3 regions of the Schaedlerella sp. genome follow, and region 2 is predicted to be linked to each of the others. Evidence: predicted binding sites of a transcription regulator. Region 2 holds the regulator's gene; each other region holds the start of a gene.
What was found. Region 2 encodes HrcA, which represses chaperone genes, less so after heat shock. Its sites were predicted from a motif close to TGTTAGCACTCNNNNNNNNNGAGTGCTAACA; they were not measured.
Positions count from the first base shown of each region.

Region 1 (6,047 bases), on a different contig from region 2:
GCGGACTGATCGCCTTCTCCGAAAGGAACGGCCCGCCGGGAACCATATTCATCAGAAAAAATGTAATGGTTGCAACTGCCCAGATCGTCACTATGGCAAGACCGATTCGCTTTGCAATGTACTTTAACATGCTTTCCACTCCTTATCTTAATGCATTCCAGGAAGCCCTCTGCGCGTGATCACGGGAATCCCCGGAAATACATCCTATTAAAAATAAGGAACACTACTTCATGACAAACACTCAGCGTTCCTCACTGCGGATTATAATAGCAAATTAATAATGATTTGTCAATCCTTCATGACGGTAAAGCAATGAAATAGCGACAAATTTTCCCAAATAAATTCGTTTTTTTCTTGCATATTGCCGTTATTTTTTACAAATCTGCTCTTTTTTATAAATTATTTCTTTAAAAAGGATCGGAGAAAAATGGATTCTCCGGTGATATTCACCTTGGGAAACGCGCCCGTCCATTGAAAAGATCAAGACACAAAAAAGAACTCCGCCCTGGCCCTATCGGACGAAGCTCCTTTTTTTGTGTCTGCTAACACAGGTATCCCGTCAATGCACACACCGTCCTTCCAGCTTCCCATCAACCACATCAATGACGATCGTATCTCCACGGCCCACATTTCCTGCCAGGATCAGCTTTGCGGCCAGGGTCTCCACATTTTTCTGGAGATACCGCTTCAGCGGCCGCGCGCCGTACATGGGATCATAGCCGCCTTCCACAACGAAATTCCTGGCGCTTTCGGTCAGCTTGATGGACAGCTCCTTTTCTGACAGCCGCAGATTGACATCCGCCACCAGCAGGTCAATGATCCCGCTGATATTGGATTTGGTCAGAGGCTTGAACATGATGATCTCATCCAGCCGGTTCAGAAATTCCGGTCGGAAATGGGCCCTCAGCTCGTTCATCACCATGGACTGGCTTTCCTCTGTCAGCGTACTGTCCTCCTGAATGCCTTCCAGCAGGAAATGCGCTCCGATGTTGGAGGTCATGATCAGGATGGTGTTCTTAAAGTCCACCGTCCGCCCCTGGGAATCGGTGATCCGCCCGTCATCCAATACCTGCAGAAGCACATTGAATACATCCGGATGTGCTTTTTCCACCTCATCAAACAGCACCACAGAGTAAGGCTTCCTGCGGACTGCCTCGGTAAGCTGGCCGCCCTCGTCGTATCCGACATATCCCGGAGGCGCTCCGATCAGGCGGGATACGGAATATTTCTCCATATACTCGCTCATATCAATCCGGACCATATTGTTTTCATCGTCAAACAGGCTCTGCGCCAGCGCCTTTGCCAGCTCGGTCTTGCCTACGCCGGTGGGGCCGAGGAACAGGAAGGACCCGATGGGCTTGGAAGGATCCTTGATCCCGGCCTTGGACCGGATGATGGCCTCTGTCACAAGCTCCACGCCCTGCTCCTGGCCGATCACCCGCTTATGCAGTTCATCCCCCAGATGCAGGGTCTTGCTGCGTTCGCTTTCATTCAGCCTGGCCACCGGGATCCCCGTCCACCGGGAAATGATTCTGGCGATCTCCTCATCCGTCACGGCTTCATGTACCAGAGAAAGCTCCTTCTCTTTTACCCGCTCTTCCTCGGATTCCAACTGCTTTTTCAGCTGAGGCAGCCGGCCGTACTGCAGCTCCGCCGCCTTATTCAGGTCGTAATCCTGCTGCGCCTTCTGAATCTCCTTGTTGACCTGCTCGATCTCCTCCCGGATCTTCTGCACCCGCTCCACAGAGGATTTTTCATTATCCCACTGAGCCTTTTTCCCGGAAAATTCCTCCCGCAGCTCTGCCAATTCTTCCTGCAGATGGATCAGGCGCTCCTGGCTCAGACGGTCGTCTTCCTTTTTCAGAGCCTCCTCTTCGATCTCCAGCTGCATCACCCTCCGGCTCAGTTCGTCCAGCTCCGTGGGCATGGAATCCAGCTCCGTCTTGATCAGCGCACATGCCTCGTCCACCAGGTCGATGGCCTTATCCGGCAGGAATCGGTCGGATATATACCGATGGGAAAGCATGGCCGCCGCCACAAGCGCACTGTCCGTGATCTTCACACCGTGGAATACTTCATATCGCTCTTTCAGTCCCCGGAGGATGGAGATCGCGTCCTCCACCGTAGGCTCCTCCACCATCACCGGCTGGAACCGCCGCTCCAGCGCCGCATCCTTTTCGATATACTGGCGGTACTCGTCCAGCGTGGTAGCGCCGATACAGTGCAGCTCCCCCCGGGCCAGCATGGGCTTGAGCATATTGCCCGCATCCATGGCGCCGTCTGTCTTGCCCGCGCCTACGATCGTATGCAGCTCGTCAATGAAAAGGATGATCCTGCCGTCGCTGTTCTTCACTTCCTCCAACACAGCCTTCAGACGCTCCTCAAATTCTCCCCGGTATTTTGCTCCGGCAACCAGGGCGCCCATATCCAGGGAGAAAATGGTCTTCTCCTTCAGTCCTTCCGGCACGTCTCCCTTTACGATCCGCTGGGCAAGCCCTTCCACTACGGCTGTCTTGCCGACGCCCGGCTCTCCGATCAGCACCGGATTGTTCTTCGTCTTACGGGACAGGATCCGGACCACATTCCGGATCTCTTCGTCACGTCCGATGACCGGATCCAGCTTCTGATCCCGGGCACGCTCCACCAGATCCTGGCCGTACTTATTCAAGGTATCGTATGTCGCCTCCGGATTGTCGCTGGTCACCCGCTGGTTGCCCCGGACAGAGGACAATGCCTGCAGAAAACCCTCCCGGCTGATACCCATTTCTTTCAGAAATGCCTTCATCTCCCGGCCGGCATACTTCAAAAGCGCCAGGAAAAGATGCTCCACGGAGACATATTCATCTCCCATCTGCGATGCCTCATCCTCCGCATGAATCAGCACATTGTTCAGATCCTGTCCTACAAAGACCTTGCCTCCCTGCACCTTGGGACGCTTCGCAAGCAGCTCTTCCACACGGTTCACGATGTAGGATGCCTGGAAGCCCATTTTCTCCAAAAGCTTTAAGGTCAGGCTGTCATCCTGCGTGATCAGCGCATACAGCAGATGCTCCTGCGCGATCTCCTGATTGCCGTAATCATAGGCCAACTTCTCGCAGGCCTGCACTGCCTGCATGGAATTCTGCGTAAATTTATTTATATTCATACTGAAACCTCCTCTTTTGCAGCAACAGTTTGCTGTGAATGGATTGTTATGTTGTTCTATTGACAATATAACAATAACAGAAGTTGTTAGCACTGTCAAGAGGTGAGTGCTAATTTATCTTGATTTATTGTTACTATTTACTGACTGTTTTTGCCTTAGCATACAGAAAATCTGCCAGCGGCAGATTTTCTGTACACATGTGTGTGAAGCAGCTGTGAATAGTAATAATTTATTTATTATTCACAGGAATCGCACCGCAAACGTGCTCCCTTCTCCTACAGTCGATCTCACCGTCACATATCCCCCCTGGGCTTCCAGGATCTGCCGGGTCAGGTACAGCCCTACACCTGCGCCGGGCAGATTGTGGACTGCAGGCACACGGAAAAATTTGGAAAAGACAGCCCCCTGCCATTCTTCCGGGATACCCATTCCGTGATCCGTGACCGACAGGTACGCCCCGGCCTCACGCATTTCTACCCGCACCTCTATGGTTCCTCCCTCCGGAGAATATTTGACCGCATTATCCAGGAGATTGAAGACCGCTTCCTCCGTCCATTTCGGGTCATGCCGGACCGGAAACGGCTGAGGACAGTCCACGGCGATCTCGATTCCCTTCCGGTCTGCCGCCGTGCTCACGCTCAGCAGCGCATTTGCCAGAGTCACCGCAAAATCGGCCTGCTGGGGAAGAATCCGGATCGCGCCGCTTTCCAGCCGGCTCATCTTAATGACGGACTGGATCAGAAAATCCATCTTATCTGCTTGGTGCAGCGTCCGTCCCAAAAATTCCTGCTGCTGATCCGGAGGCATTTTTCTGGCGGAAAGCAGCTCCAGATCCATTTTTATATTCGCGACCGGGGTCTTGATCTGGTGGGAAAGATCCGCGACCATTCCCTGCATCACGCATTTTTCCTCATCCGCACCGGCTTCGGCGATCCGCAGGGCTTCGTAGAGCCTCGACAGCTTTGACACAAAGCGGGCAAATAGATTCTCCTGATCCTCTACCTCCGGAAGCGGAACATCGCTTCTCCCGGAAAGCATCTGATCCATGCCTTCATTGACCTCATCGAAAAAGTCCATGACCTTGCGCTGGTACGCGTGAAACAATACGAAAAATGCAATCCCGCCTGCTGCCAGAACCACATAAGCCGCCCAATCTATTTGAAAGCACAAAAGGATCGGGATTGACAGCAGCATCAGGATACAGATACAAATCGCACAGCGGTTCTGCCGTCGGAATGAAAATGGATCACGCATCACGAACCTCCCACATATACCCCATCCCGTAAATCGTCTTGATATATTTGTTCCCGTCCTGCTCCACTTTTCTGCGCAGCCGTCCGATGTTTACGGTCAGCGCATGCTCATCCACATAATTTCCATTGGCGTCCCACAGCTTCTCCAGGATCATCTGCCGTGTCAGGACCTTTCCCCTTTGGTCGATGAACAGCTTCATCAGCTTATACTCTGTCGGTGTCAGAGTCAGCGGCTTTCCATCCAGTGTCACATCTGCCTTATCAAAGTCCGCGGTCAAATGGCCGTCCGAATAGAGATTCTGTTCCCTCCCCCTGCCGGAACGTTTCAATACGGCACCGATCCTTTTATGGAGCAGCGCCATGCTGAACGGCTTCGTCATATAGTCGTCGGCGCCGCAGTCGAACCCACGCATTTCATCCTGCTCCAAGTCACGGGCCGTCAGGAAAATAACCGGCACATCCCTCAGCCTTTTCATCTGGCTGCAGAGGGTAAAGCCGTCGCTGTCCGGCAGGTTCACATCCATCAGCACCAGATCAGGTTCCTGCAGCCGGAATGTTTTCAGAGCCAGCATAGCTGTCAGCGCGGAGGACACCTCATAGCCCTCCTCCCGCAGATCATATACAAGACCGTCATTCAGGCCTTTGTCATCTTCCACAATGAGTATCTTTTTCATAAATCTATCGTAACCTTTCACCATATTATTATACCTGCCATTATACATGACCTCCCCACATTTCTCAACACGGAGCAGCAGAAAAGCTGCCGGTTACTATTCACAGTCGGATAAAAAATGGCCGATACCAGACAGCTCTGGGAAATGTTTCGCACTGAGAAGTATGAATTGATTATAAATTATTTTTCGTCTATACTTGGGAGTGAAGACAATGTGGTACTTGCACATCCATTTTTCGGAACACGAAAAACTACGCCATGCTCAACAGGCTAAAGCCCATATCCATATCAAAAATAGGACTGAAGCACTATATTCGTGCAACAGCCCCATTCCAACCGTACAGTTAGAGATATTTTACAGCGGTTCCATAGGCGATCACCTCCGCCGCCCCCTGCATGACCTGTGATGAGCCGTACTTCACTCCGATCACCGCATCCGCGCCAAGTGCCTTCGCCTCATCCACCATTCTCTTGACCGCAATCTGACGTGCCTCGTTGAGCATTTCCGTATAACCTACGATCTCTCCGCCGACCAGCGTTTTCATCCCGGCCATAAAATCCTTGCCGAAATTCTTTGTCTGCACTACAGTTCCTTTTACTATATCCAGCGCCTCGATCTCCGTGCCCGGGATATAATCAATACTTAGAAGCTTCATCTTCTTCTCCTCCTTTGATCTCTTTTACTCTTCCGATCAACGCCGCGATCACGCCGATGATCACTGCCGCCGGGATTCCGATCATGAACAGCATATACCCGATCGGAACCGGATCTTCCATACAGCCCCAGATCATGATCCCGATCATTGCAGCCATAAATATGACCATGATCCCGCCGCCCAGAGCTGCTCCAATGATTTTTTTCTTATGAACATCTTTTTTTCTCACATCCATAAAATTCGTTCCCTCCTTTTCCAGCCGCTCCATCTGTTCCAGACACTGGGTCGCGTCGAGTGTTTCCAATGAAAGATCCGCATTC
Region 1 covers NZ_JBQIKP010000050.1:5,139-11,185, reverse strand. The annotation lists gene ACTOY7_RS17695 (ABC transporter permease) at 1-130, opposite strand, end outside; gene clpB (ATP-dependent chaperone ClpB) at 560-3,145, opposite strand; gene ACTOY7_RS17685 (sensor histidine kinase) at 3,386-4,399, opposite strand; gene ACTOY7_RS17680 (response regulator transcription factor) at 4,392-5,120, opposite strand; partial or broken gene ACTOY7_RS17675 (transposase) at 5,238-5,300, opposite strand; gene ACTOY7_RS17670 (YbjQ family protein) at 5,416-5,727, opposite strand; gene ACTOY7_RS17665 (MerR family transcriptional regulator) at 5,708-6,047, opposite strand, start outside.
Region 1: clpB (ATP-dependent chaperone ClpB) is a predicted target of HrcA. The motif match lies at 3,230-3,260, and genes of this name have one in related genera.

Region 2 (6,047 bases):
CTCTCTCTTGATAGAAGAAATGGTCTTGTCAGCGTTGGTCACTGCCTGACGCTTTGCAGGCTCGCCCACCAGACGCTCTCCTGTCTTTGTAAATGCCACGACTGACGGTGTGGTCCTTGCGCCTTCCGTATTCGCGATCACTGTCGGCTGTCCGCCTTCCATGACGGCAACACAGCTGTTTGTAGTACCCAAGTCAATACCTATGATTTTTCCCATGATCAATTCCTCCTAGTTTTTGTGAATTAAAAATGCTTAATTAGCTACCTTTACCATGCTGTGCCGTACGACACTGTCACGGTATGTGTATCCCTTCTGGAATTCCTCGGCTATAATGTTCTCGCCCAGTTCCTCGTCCTCCACATGCATGACCGCGTTGTGGAAATCCGGATTGAATTCCTGGCCCACTGCTTCGATTGGTTTTACCCCGACCTCTTCCAGTGTAGTCATCAACTGCTTGTAAACCTTCTCCATTCCTTCCAGGATCGGGTTTTTCTTTTCTTCCTCCGGCACTGCTGCCAGGCCGCGTTCAAAATTGTCCACGACGGGAAGAATTTTATTTATGATATCTTTCGCGCCGATCTCGTACATCTGGGATTTCTCCTTATCTGTACGCTTGCGGAAGTTATCAAACTCTGCCATCTGACGGGTAAGCCGATCCGTCAGCTCCTCGATCTTTTCGTCCTTTTTATCTTTTTTATTCTTCTTTCCGAAAAGCTTTCTGCCTTTCTTCTCTTCATCCTGCCCCTCTTCCTCAGATTCCTCCTCCGAGGGTTCTCCGGAATCTTCCTCCTCAGCCGCGTCTTCCTCTGCTGAAGTATCCGCTTCCTCCGCGCAGTCTGTCTCTTCCTCCGGGTCCTCACTCTCCTGTGCCTGCTCCCGGGCTGCCTGTTCTGCTTTTGCCTTTGCTTCTTCCACGGCTTCCTTTACCATGTCTTCCTTGGTCATCTTTTCTTCCACCAGCTTCACCTTCCTAAATTAATCTTCATCCAAATCTTTCTTGTTGATCGCATCCAACTTACTCTGCAAGGTCGTCAGCGTCTTCATGACGTGTTCATAATCCATCCGCTTGGGACCGATGATGCCGATCGTTCCCTTCATCCCGTCTCCCAGATCGTAGGTTGCCGTAACGACACTGCAGTCACGCATCGTCTTCACCGGCGCTTCATCGCCGATATAGACCTGGATCCCATGATTCTCTTCACTGGATAAGGTCTCAGTTACCAGTTCCGCCAGCTGCTGCTTCTCTTCAAATGCATTGAGGATCTCCTGTGCATTCTGCTTGTCACTAAGCTCCGGATACTTGAATATGTTGGTCGCCCCGCTTGTGTAGATCTCCATATCATCCTCCACATGGATGATATCCGCCACCGCATCCAGCACATTGCTGATGACATTACTGTGGATACCGGCCTGCTCCTTCAGCCGGGCGATCAGTCCTAAGTTGATCTCTTCGATGGACATCCCGTTCAATGTAGTATTCAAAAGCATGTTCAGCTTGAGCAGTGTCTCGTTGCCGAGCATCTCTCCCACATTGATGATCTTATTCTTGATCACATTGCCGCTCATCACGATCACTGCCACGATCTGCCGCGCGTCTACCTGGGACAGCTGGATGAACTTTAACGTATTCCTCCTGTTCACAGGGGAGGATACCAGGGTTGCGTAATTGGTATTCGCAGCCAGAACCTTCGCCGCCTGCTTGAGTACCTTCTCCACCCGATCCGTCTTCTCAAGCATCACGCTCTTGAGTTCTTCCAGTTCCTGTTCCTTATCCTGCATCAGCATATCTACATATAAACGGTATCCCTTATCTGAAGGAATCCGTCCGGCGGAAGTATGGGGCTGAAATATATAACCCAGATCTTCCAGATCCGCCATCTCATTGCGGATCGTTGCAGAACTCAGCTTCAGATCCGTTGATTTGGAAAGGGTCCTGGATCCGACCGGTTCCCCGGTCTCCAGATAATTCTGGATGATAGCCCGTAATATAGTATGCTTTCTCTCACTCAGCTCTACGACTGCCATCATATTCCCCCTTTCTTCTGCGGATCATCTTCTACATTTTATAAAAAGCTCTTGTTTTTTTCTATTAGCACTCCCTCGATTTGAGTGCTAACATCTTACGTATATTAAGATAGCACCTTGATTTCCGTTTGTCAACATACTTTATATATTTTTTATCTTTTTTACTTCCCCTTGCTATTCTCCGGAAAATATCGTAATATATTTTTGAAAAAAGCTGGAGGTTCACATTATGAAAAAGCTGTGGGAATTATATGTTACATTTCTTCGTGTGGGCGGCCTTACGTTCGGCGGAGGCATGGCGATGCTGCCCATGCTGAAAAAAGAGGTCATCGAAAAAAAAGGCTGGACCAACGAGGAAGAGCTGCTGGATATCTATGCCATCGGGCAATGTACCCCGGGCATCATCGCAGTCAACACCTCGACCTATATCGGCTATGAACAGGCCGGGATCATCGGCGCCGTCTGCTGTACCCTGGGTATGGTCACCCCATCCCTGATCATCATCACTCTGATCGCCACCATATTAAATCGGTTTATCGCGGAGCCCCTGGTGGTCCACGCGCTGTCCGGCATCCGGGTCGCGGTCTGCGCCATGATGCTCAATACGGTCATTTCCCTTGCCAGAGCAGGGATCAAGGACAAGCTAGGAGTGCTTTTGTTCCTGGCCGGCTTTCTTCTTGCTACGTTCTCACCGATTCCTACGATCGTGCTGGTTGTGTGCGCGGCTGTGATCGGAATCTTCGTAAATATCAGAAAGGAGAAGGCTGGATCATGATCTATCTGACTTTATTTATAGAATTTTTCAAAATCGGTTTATTCTCCATCGGCGGCGGCATGGCTACAGTGCCTTTCCTGATGGATCTGGCGCAGAAATACCCCTGGTTCACTGCTTCCGAGCTGGCGGATATGATCGCCATCAGCGAGAGCACGCCCGGCCCCATCGGAATCAATATGGCCACTTACGCAGGCTTTCACGCTGCCGGGATTCCGGGCGCCGTCCTGGCCACCCTGAGCCTGGTTTCTCCTGCTATCATTATCATTGTCATAATCGCAAAATTTATGTCTGATTTCAGTGAAAACAAATATGTCCGTGCCGCATTTTACGGCATACGTCCCATGATCGCGTCGCTGATCGGATATGCTGTATGGCAGATTGCTGTCATTACCTTTGCAGACCTGACACAGCCAAGGCCTGTGTTCCATTACTCTTCCATGGGCATCTGTCTTGTGGTCTTTCTGCTGCTGCAGTGGAAGCCATTAAAAAAGCTCCACCCGATCCTCTGGATCGGCTGCGGAGCCATACTTGGGATTTTATTCCGGCTGTAAAGATCTGATAACGCCTGCACCCTCTGATGGATGATATCCTGTGCGGCTGGACGATACTCACAGCAGATTTCCGACCGTAAGTGTATCTGGCGCTCAGGATATATCACTTCCGGGAACAGGCGTATTTTTGATAATCTTCCGAAAGGATCTGTGCCAGTTCTTTCACAGATTTCTCACCAGTTCTTTTAAAACGTTCTCGCAGCGCAGGATGTCTGCTATGGGAACAGATTCCTGAGGCTTGTGAGCCAGCTCCAGGTCGCCCGGACCATAGGACATCGTGTTTTTGTTTCCCAGTTTTCCCGCAATCACCGCAGTATCCGTATATCCTGGAAATACCCCTGTTTCTGCGGGCCTTCCTTCCACCTTTCTGCAGGAATCCTGGAGCCTGCTGAACAGCTCGGAAGTCTCGTCCATCTCAATAGCGGGACGGTCCCCGGTGATCCGATAGGTCACCTTTGCCTTAGGAACCGCTTTCTCTGCCTCCTCCGCCGCTTTTTTCACCATATGCTCCCCGTCCTCCTTTGTATAAGGAGGGACAAGCCGCATATCCACAGTTACCGTACACTGCTCCGATACCACATAGGGCTGGCTTCCGCCCGAAATCCGGCCAAAAGAGACCGTCGACGCTCCCATCTGCGGATGCCGCGCAAGCTGCGTAAAATCTTTTCGTATACTAGAGATGACCTCTGCCATCGCCGCAATGGCATCTGCCCCCTTCCATGGCGTCGCTGCATGGGCCGTGATCCCCTCCACGGATATTTCGAACCAGAGACGCCCCTTATGGGCCGCCTGCAATTCCCCGTTGGTAGGCTCCATATCCAGTACCAGAGAGTCCCTTGCAATCCATCCCGATTCGATCGCTTTTTCCGCCCCGGCCATATTTCCCTCTTCATCTACCGTACCAATCACCTTCAAGGTCCGACCGGCCATATTTCCATCCCGAAAATGCTCCGCAGCACTTTGAAATGCGGACAGCGCACAGGCAAACCCGGATTTCATATCGCAGGAACCCCGACCGTACAGCCGATTTCCCCTGATCTCCCCGGAAAATGGGTCTTCCTCCCATCCACTGCCTGCCGGGACGGTATCCATATGGCAGATAAAGATGCATTCCGGCTTTTCTTCCTTTCCCGGCAGGGAAAGCATCACATTATTCCTGCCAGGAAGCACTTCCTCTGTCCGAATCGTGACACGGTCATTCGTGTTTTGAAGCTCTTGTCCAAAAGAAAGCAAAAACTGTTCCATCCCTTTTTCACCGGTACCCGGATTCGTACTGTCGATCCGTACCATCTGTTGCGTCAGCTTAACCGCAAGTTGATTTTGTTCCATGATCTTCCTCCATATCCTTCCCCGTGAGCAGGTACATTTTTCATCATCTAAGACAGCAGGAACTGTGCAAATACGTAATTGCTGATATCAATTCCTCTCTTTGTAAGTCTTATCGTTTCTTTCTCAATCTCCAAAAGGCCATATTCCCGCAGCTTTTTTAACGTTTCTCCATAAACGGTATCCACAGGAATGCCGAACAAACGGAAAAATTCGGATTTTCTCACACCGCACATCATCCGCAGTCCAAGAAACATGAACTCCTCCATTTCATCCTTTTTAGACAGAAATTGCTCTTCTTCACAGATCTTCCCCGGATCTCCGGCACAAGCCAGATATGTTTCCATATCCGGCGTATGGCAAAACCGAGTCGTTCCGATCAGCGACGAGGAGCCAAGCCCGATCCCAAGGTACGCTTTCCGCTGCCAGTAACCAATATTATGCCTGCAGGCACAGCCCGGCTTTGCGTAGTTGGATATCTCATATCTGGCATATCCGTATTCCGTTAAGATGTTCTCCGTCTCCTCATACATGAGCCGCTCCGTCTCTTCATCCGGCAGAGGCGGATACTGCTGGTCATCTGATCCGGACGCGCCGGCCGGATCTGCCGGACCCTGTGCTCCGTCCCGCGCGTCCTGAGAAGCGTCCTTTTTTGCTCCTCTTCCCCTGTCCTCTGACTGCGGGTCTCTCGGCCCATTGCTATACCATTCATAAAAAGGAGTTCCTTCTTCAATGATCAGGCTGTATACGGATAGATGCTCCGGTGCGAGCTCGACTGTTTTTCTCAGTGTCTCCCTCCAACTCTCAGGAGTCTGCCCCGGGATCGCGGAAATCAGATCGATATTTACATTTTCCATTCCTGCCTGCCGGACCAGTCTCCAGGTATCCAGAAACTGCCGGTGATCATGAATCCTTCCCAGCATCCGTAGCTCTTCGTCCCTTACAGACTGCAGTCCGATGGAGATCCGGTTCACCCCGGCTCCTTTCCAGGCCAGAAGCTTTTCCTCTGTCACGGTTCCCGGGTTCGCCTCCATGGTGATCTCCGCCTCAGGATCCACCCGGAACGTCTCCCGGATTGCGGAAAAAACCGCCTGAATCTGGGTTGAGGACAGGATCGAAGGCGTTCCCCCGCCGATAAAGACTGTAGGCACATGACATGACGCATACCGTTTTCCATACCCCCTGATCTCCCGGATCAGGGCATTTACATATTCCTGACGCAAATCCTCTTTCGACGGGAAGGATAAAAAATCGCAGTAGGCACATTTCCGTACACAAAACGGAATATGCACATATAATTCCAGTTCATTCACAATCTCACCAAGTCCCCTGTTAATCTGTTACTTTAATGACCGGATGCCGCGCGGCAA
Region 2 covers NZ_JBQIKP010000019.1:34,075-40,121, forward strand. The annotation lists gene dnaK (molecular chaperone DnaK) at 1-216, opposite strand, end outside; gene grpE (nucleotide exchange factor GrpE) at 253-945, opposite strand; gene hrcA (heat-inducible transcriptional repressor HrcA) at 976-2,025, opposite strand; gene ACTOY7_RS10380 (chromate transporter) at 2,255-2,800, shown strand; gene ACTOY7_RS10385 (chromate transporter) at 2,797-3,351, shown strand; gene ACTOY7_RS10390 (M20 family metallopeptidase) at 3,514-4,680, opposite strand; gene hemW (radical SAM family heme chaperone HemW) at 4,728-5,993, opposite strand.

Region 3 (6,047 bases), on a different contig from region 2:
GCAGACCGGAGACCCCGGGGACTCGGCATTTCAGGAAAAATCAGAGATGCCGGATGTACAGGCAAAATCAGGAAGGGAGGCGTAAGCGGGATGGCAAAACAGTATGAGACAGTGATCGGGCTTGAGGTCCATGTGGAGCTGGCTACCAGGACAAAGATTTTCTGCGGATGCAGTACGGCTTTCGGGGCCGCGCCCAATACCCATACCTGCCCGGTATGCACCGGTATGCCGGGTTCCCTTCCGGTTCTCAATAGACAGGTGGTAGAATATGCCATGGCGATCGGGCTTGCCACAAACTGCAGGATCACCCGGGTATGTAAGTTTGACCGGAAAAACTATTTTTACCCGGATAATCCCCAGAACTACCAGATCTCCCAGCTCTATCTCCCCATTGCCAGAGACGGCTATGTGGAGATTGAAGCGGGAGATACGAAAAAGAAGGTGCGGATCCATGAGATGCACATGGAGGAGGATGCGGGGAAGCTGATCCACGACGAATGGGATGATACCTCTCTGGTGGATTATAACCGGAGCGGTGTGCCCCTGGTAGAGATCGTGTCGGAGCCGGATATGCGTTCTGCGGAAGAGGTCATCGCATACCTGGAGAAGCTCCGCCAGATTATCCAGTATCTGGGGGCGTCAGACTGCAAGCTCCAGGAGGGTTCCATGCGCGCGGATGTGAACCTGTCCGTGCGGGAAGCGGGAAGTTCTCAGTTCGGAACCCGGACGGAGATGAAGAATCTGAACTCCTTCAAGGCAATCTCCCATGCGATCGAAGGAGAGCGGGAGCGGCAGATCGAGCTTCTGGAGGAAGGAAAGGCTGTGATCCAGGAGACCCGCCGCTGGGATGACAATAAGGAAAGCTCCTATGCCATGCGCTCCAAGGAGGATGCCCAGGATTACAGGTACTTTCCAGAGCCGGATCTGGTGCCCATTGTGATCAGCGATGAATGGATCGAAGCGGTGAAAAGCCGCCAGCCGGAGCTGCGCGCGGAGAAGCTGGAACGGTATAAAAAAGAATTCGACATTCCCCGGTATGATGCGGAGATCATTACGGAATCCAAGAGCATGGCGGATCTGTTTGAAGCAGCCACCTCAATCTGCAAAAAGCCGAAAAAGGTCTCTAACTGGCTGATGGTGGAAACCATGCGGCTGATGAAGGAACATGGGATGGAGCCGGAGGATCTGAAATTTTCTCCGGAAAACCTGGCGAAGCTGATCAATCTGGCTGATGCGGGGGTGGTCAATAGCTCCGTGGCGAAAGAGGTATTCGAGAAGGTCTTTTCGGAGGATGTGGATCCGGAGCAGTACGTGGAGGAGCATGGGCTGAAAACGGTCCATGACGAAGGCGCTCTGAAAGCGGTGCTGGAACAGGTGATCGCGGACAATCCGCAGGCGGTCTCGGATTACAGAGGCGGAAAGGAAAAGGCTCTGGGCGCTCTGGTCGGACAGACAATGAAGGCGATGAAAGGAAAGGCCAATCCCGGTATGGTGAATCAGATGCTTCGGGAAATGCTGGGATAAAACAAGGCTATTTTGATAATGAAATAAGGACTTTACACTCAAAATCCCCTTTGATATAATGAGGATATCTCGTACACGATTTCTATTCTTAAAAGGGAGGTGTTACTATGGGTATGACGAATAAGCAATTTCAGGGATTTATCAGGCTTGCGTTAGCTCAGATCGAAAGGGCTTTAAGTGCTACGCCGGATAATAAAGAATTGCAGGAATTAAAGGCGATTTTCCAGCTTATGCTGGAGGACGGAGACTGAACGTTCAGCTTTATATAGTTTTTATATTTACTTTATGAATTTATTAGCACTCACTTCAAAAGAGTGCTAATTTTATGTTGACTTTTTAAAATTCCTGTATTAGAATATCATCTAGGTCAAGAAAAAGGACACAGGTTCACAAGGTATATGTCGAATCATAAAGATCATAGAAAAGGAGTGTTTTACATGGGAACAAAAAAAGGCAATTTATCCATTGACAGTGAGAATATATTTCCAATAATCAAGAAGTGGGTGTATTCTGACCATGATATTTTTATGAGAGAGCTGATCTCCAATGGATGTGACGCCATCACGAAACTGAAAAAGCTGGATATGATGGGCGAATATGAGATGCCGGAGGATTACAAGGCGAAGATCCAGGTGATCGTCAACCCGGAAGAGAAGACATTAAAGTTCATTGACAACGGTCTTGGAATGACCGCGGATGAAGTAGAAGAGTATATTACGCAGATCGCGTTCTCCGGAGCGACCCAGTTCCTGGAGAAGTATAAGGATAAGACGACGGAAGATGAGATGATCGGACACTTCGGACTGGGATTCTATTCCGCGTTCATGGTTGCCGATGAGGTACACATTGATTCCCTGTCCTACCGTAAGGATGCCGTACCGGTACACTGGGTCAGCAACGGCGGCACAGAGTATGAGATGCAGGACGGCAGCAAGCAGGAGGTGGGGACGGAGATCACCCTGTTCTTGAATGATGACAGCCTGGAATTTGCCAATGAATACCGCGCAAGAGAAGTGCTGGAAAAGTACTGTTCCTTCATGCCGGTGGAGATCTTCCTGTCCAAGGCGAATGCGGAGACGGAGTATGAGACTATCGACGAGGCGGACGTGCTGGAGACAGACGAAGTGGTAGAGCATATCACGGAGGAGCCGAAGGAAGGCGAAGAGGGCGAGCCGAAGAAGAAGGCGAAGATCGTGAAGCGTCCGGTTTCCCTCAGTGATACCCATCCGCTGTGGGGCAAGAACCCAAGCGACTGTACGAAGGAAGAATATATTGAATTTTACCGCAAGGTATTTTTGGATTATAAGGAGCCGTTGTTCTGGATCCACCTGAATATGGACTATCCGTTTAATTTGAAGGGAATCCTGTATTTCCCGAAGATCAATACGGAATACGATTCCATCGAAGGAACCATCAAGCTGTACAACAACCAGGTATTTATCGCAGACAATATCAAGGAAGTGATCCCGGAATTTCTGATGGTATTAAAGGGCGTTATCGACTGTCCGGACCTGCCGCTGAACGTATCCAGAAGCGCGCTGCAGAACGACGGCTTTGTGAATAAGGTTGCGGACTATATTTCTAAGAAGGTTGCGGACAAGCTGAACGGCATGTTCAAGACCGACAAGGAAAACTACGAGAAGTACTGGGATGATATCAGCCCCTTCATCAAGTTCGGCTGCTTAAAGGATGAGAAGTTCGGAGACAAGATCAAGGGCTCGATCCTCTATAAGAACCTGGAGCATAAGTACCTGACTCTGGAAGAATATATTGAGAATGCGAAGAAGGCTGCCGGGGAAGAGGACAATGTAGAGGTTGTGGAGAATCCGGAGACCGTAGAAGCAGAGACAACGGCAGACGAGGAAGCGAAGGCAGAGGCCGGTTCTGACGATGCCGCAGACAGCAAAGCAGAAGCCTCTTCCAACGAGACAGAGGACAGCAAAGCGGAATCCGTAGAAGCAGAGGTCGTGGAAGATTCCGATGGAGAAGAGAAGAAAAAAGAGCCTCTCAATGTCTACTATGTGACGGACGAACAGCAGCAGAGCCAGTATATCAAGATGTTCAAGGAACAGGGACAGGATGCGGTGATCCTGACGCACAACATTGATTCCGCGTTTATCACCTATCTGGAGCAGCGCAATGAGGACGTAAGGTTCCAGAGGATCGATGCGGAGGTGCATGATTCCCTGAAGGATGAAGTGGACGAGGGCGACAAGGAAGAATTCCAGAAGCTTTCCGATGAACTGGTAGAGCTGTTCCGCAAGGAGCTGAACAATGAAAAGCTGGAAGTGAAGGTAGAGAAGCTTAAGGACGAAAGCATTGCTTCCATGGCAGTCCTTTCCGAGCAGTCCAGGCGTATGGAAGAAATGATGCGCATGTACAGCATGGGCGGCGGCATGGATATGGGACTCGGCGGACAGGCGACGCTGGTACTGAACGCAAACCATCCGCTGGTGAAGTTTGTGACAGAGAACAAGGAGGATACACATACCTCCATGATCTGCAAGCAGCTTTACGACCTGGCGATGATCGCCCATAAGCCGCTGAACCCGGAAGAAATGACAGCGTTTGTGCAGAGAAGCAACGAGATTATGATGCTGCTGACAAAATAAACATTTATGATACAGAAAAAATCTGTTTCAATGGATATAGAAAAAAGGCAGCTTGGAGGATGATTTATTTCATTCTGAATGGCTAAATAAGAAAAAACAGACTATCTGAAAAGATTAGTCTGTTTTTTTGTGGGATTTAGAAAAAGATATCCGCCTTCTTGTCGCTCTGACAGACTTTGTTCAGCTTCCCGGTCAGCAGCTTCATTTTTGTTGAGCTGACATAACGGGCCTTCTGCTTACAGCTTCGGAGGCATTTCTGGCAGCTGATACATTTCTTTTTGTTTGTCTTTTTCGGATCCTTGGTGTCTATGGCCCCTGCCGGGCAGCTCTTGGCGCAGGCGCCGCACTCCGTACACATGGTAACATCAACCTTTGGAGTCAGTGATGCCGCGCCGGCCTTCCGATAGGGGGTATTGCCCGGAACTGAGATATTGAATGGCTCAAAAGAAGATTCGGTGTGGATTCGGCGGCTCAGCTGCTTGCCGAAATCTGCGATCTCTTTCAGATCCTGCTTGTTGGGACGGCCGAGACCAATGGAGCGGACAATGGAGTGCTCGGTGGGAAACGCGGCTGCGCCGATCACCTTGAAGCCCCGGCTTTCTACTTCATTTTTCAGTTCCAGCAGCGCATCCTCGTATTCCCGGCAGCCGTAGGTGGCGATCAGAGCCGCCGGCGTTCCTTGCCCGGACAGAGTCTCGAAATATTCCAGGAAGACGGCGGGCACACGGCCCGCATAGACCGGGATCCCGAAGAGCACAAGATCATTGCTCTTAAATTTCAGGGAAGGTTTCTTTTCCTTATGTACCGTCAGGTCGTAGGAGACGGACTTGAGGTCGATATTTGCCGCTGCCTCCATAATGACCTTCCGGGTGGTTCCTGTGGGGCTGAAATAAACCAGCTTTAATTCGTTCATCTTCATAAGTAAAAACTCCTTTATCCATTTTGCATTTAAATTAATTATAACACGGAACGATTGAATTTGCATTGGAATCCTGAGAGATTTCCTTAAAAACTCCTGAAAGTTGTTACAGGTCACACCTTGACCAGGCGTGCCCTGTAACTCAGGCCGTCATTTAAAATTGCCTACGGCAATGGACGGCCTGAATCCCAGCTTTTATGTGCATCCTCCTGACCAATCAGCGTAGTGATTGGTCAGTGTGTGACATGTAACTGAAAGTTACAGTTCACGGCCTAACCGGCCGCAAACTGTAACGCATCCAGCCCATTAAAAAGTCGCCTGACAGCGAGGGGCTGGATGCCTGAAGCCGCAGCTTTATTGGCCGGATGCCTTGCAGCGGTGTGTAAGGCACCGTGAACAGTAACTCCTGAAATTCAATTTGAATAAATTTACTGTGTATATCTTTAAAAATGAATGGAAGTGATGTATAATACTAAAAAGTTTATGTGGATTCGGGAAGGGATATGTTTGATGGGCGATATATACAGGCAATATTTAGCGGCGTTTGAATTTTCGGAGGAGGAAGCGGAGGAAAACCTTCCTTTTTGGAAACATGTGTGTGATCTACTCAATGTTTCAGAGGAGGATGTGCGTTATTCATTGGAACAATGGATTCCGCAATACTGGGACATCTCTCTTCAGGGTGTCAGAAAGTGTATCGGGGCCTATATCCGAGAGCTGATCCAGTTTTCCAGGCTGGCGGAGTTCAAGGAAGGGGGGGATCGGATCATATACTGCAACCTGCCTGTGCATCCAGCAGCAGTTTATGCAAATAAGGTGGCAGGCGGAGATCGAATCCATATCTCACAGCCCGACTTTCTTCTGATCTCTGTGATCCGGGTATTATTTGGAAAGACAGAATTGATGCAGGGAAAGGATTTTTCCTGTCTGAATAAGAACGGGCAGCATTGCGGAAAAAACCGGATGAGGATCAATGCCCAGTGTGAGGGGAT
Region 3 covers NZ_JBQIKP010000033.1:32,280-38,326, forward strand. The annotation lists gene gatA (Asp-tRNA(Asn)/Glu-tRNA(Gln) amidotransferase subunit GatA) at 1-85, shown strand, start outside; gene gatB (Asp-tRNA(Asn)/Glu-tRNA(Gln) amidotransferase subunit GatB) at 91-1,524, shown strand; gene ACTOY7_RS14600 (hypothetical protein) at 1,632-1,775, shown strand; gene htpG (molecular chaperone HtpG) at 1,962-4,136, shown strand; gene ACTOY7_RS14610 (EFR1 family ferrodoxin) at 4,273-5,055, opposite strand; gene ACTOY7_RS14615 (2-hydroxyacyl-CoA dehydratase family protein) at 5,566-6,047, shown strand, end outside.
Region 3: htpG (molecular chaperone HtpG) is a predicted target of HrcA. The motif match lies at 1,817-1,847, and genes of this name have one in related genera.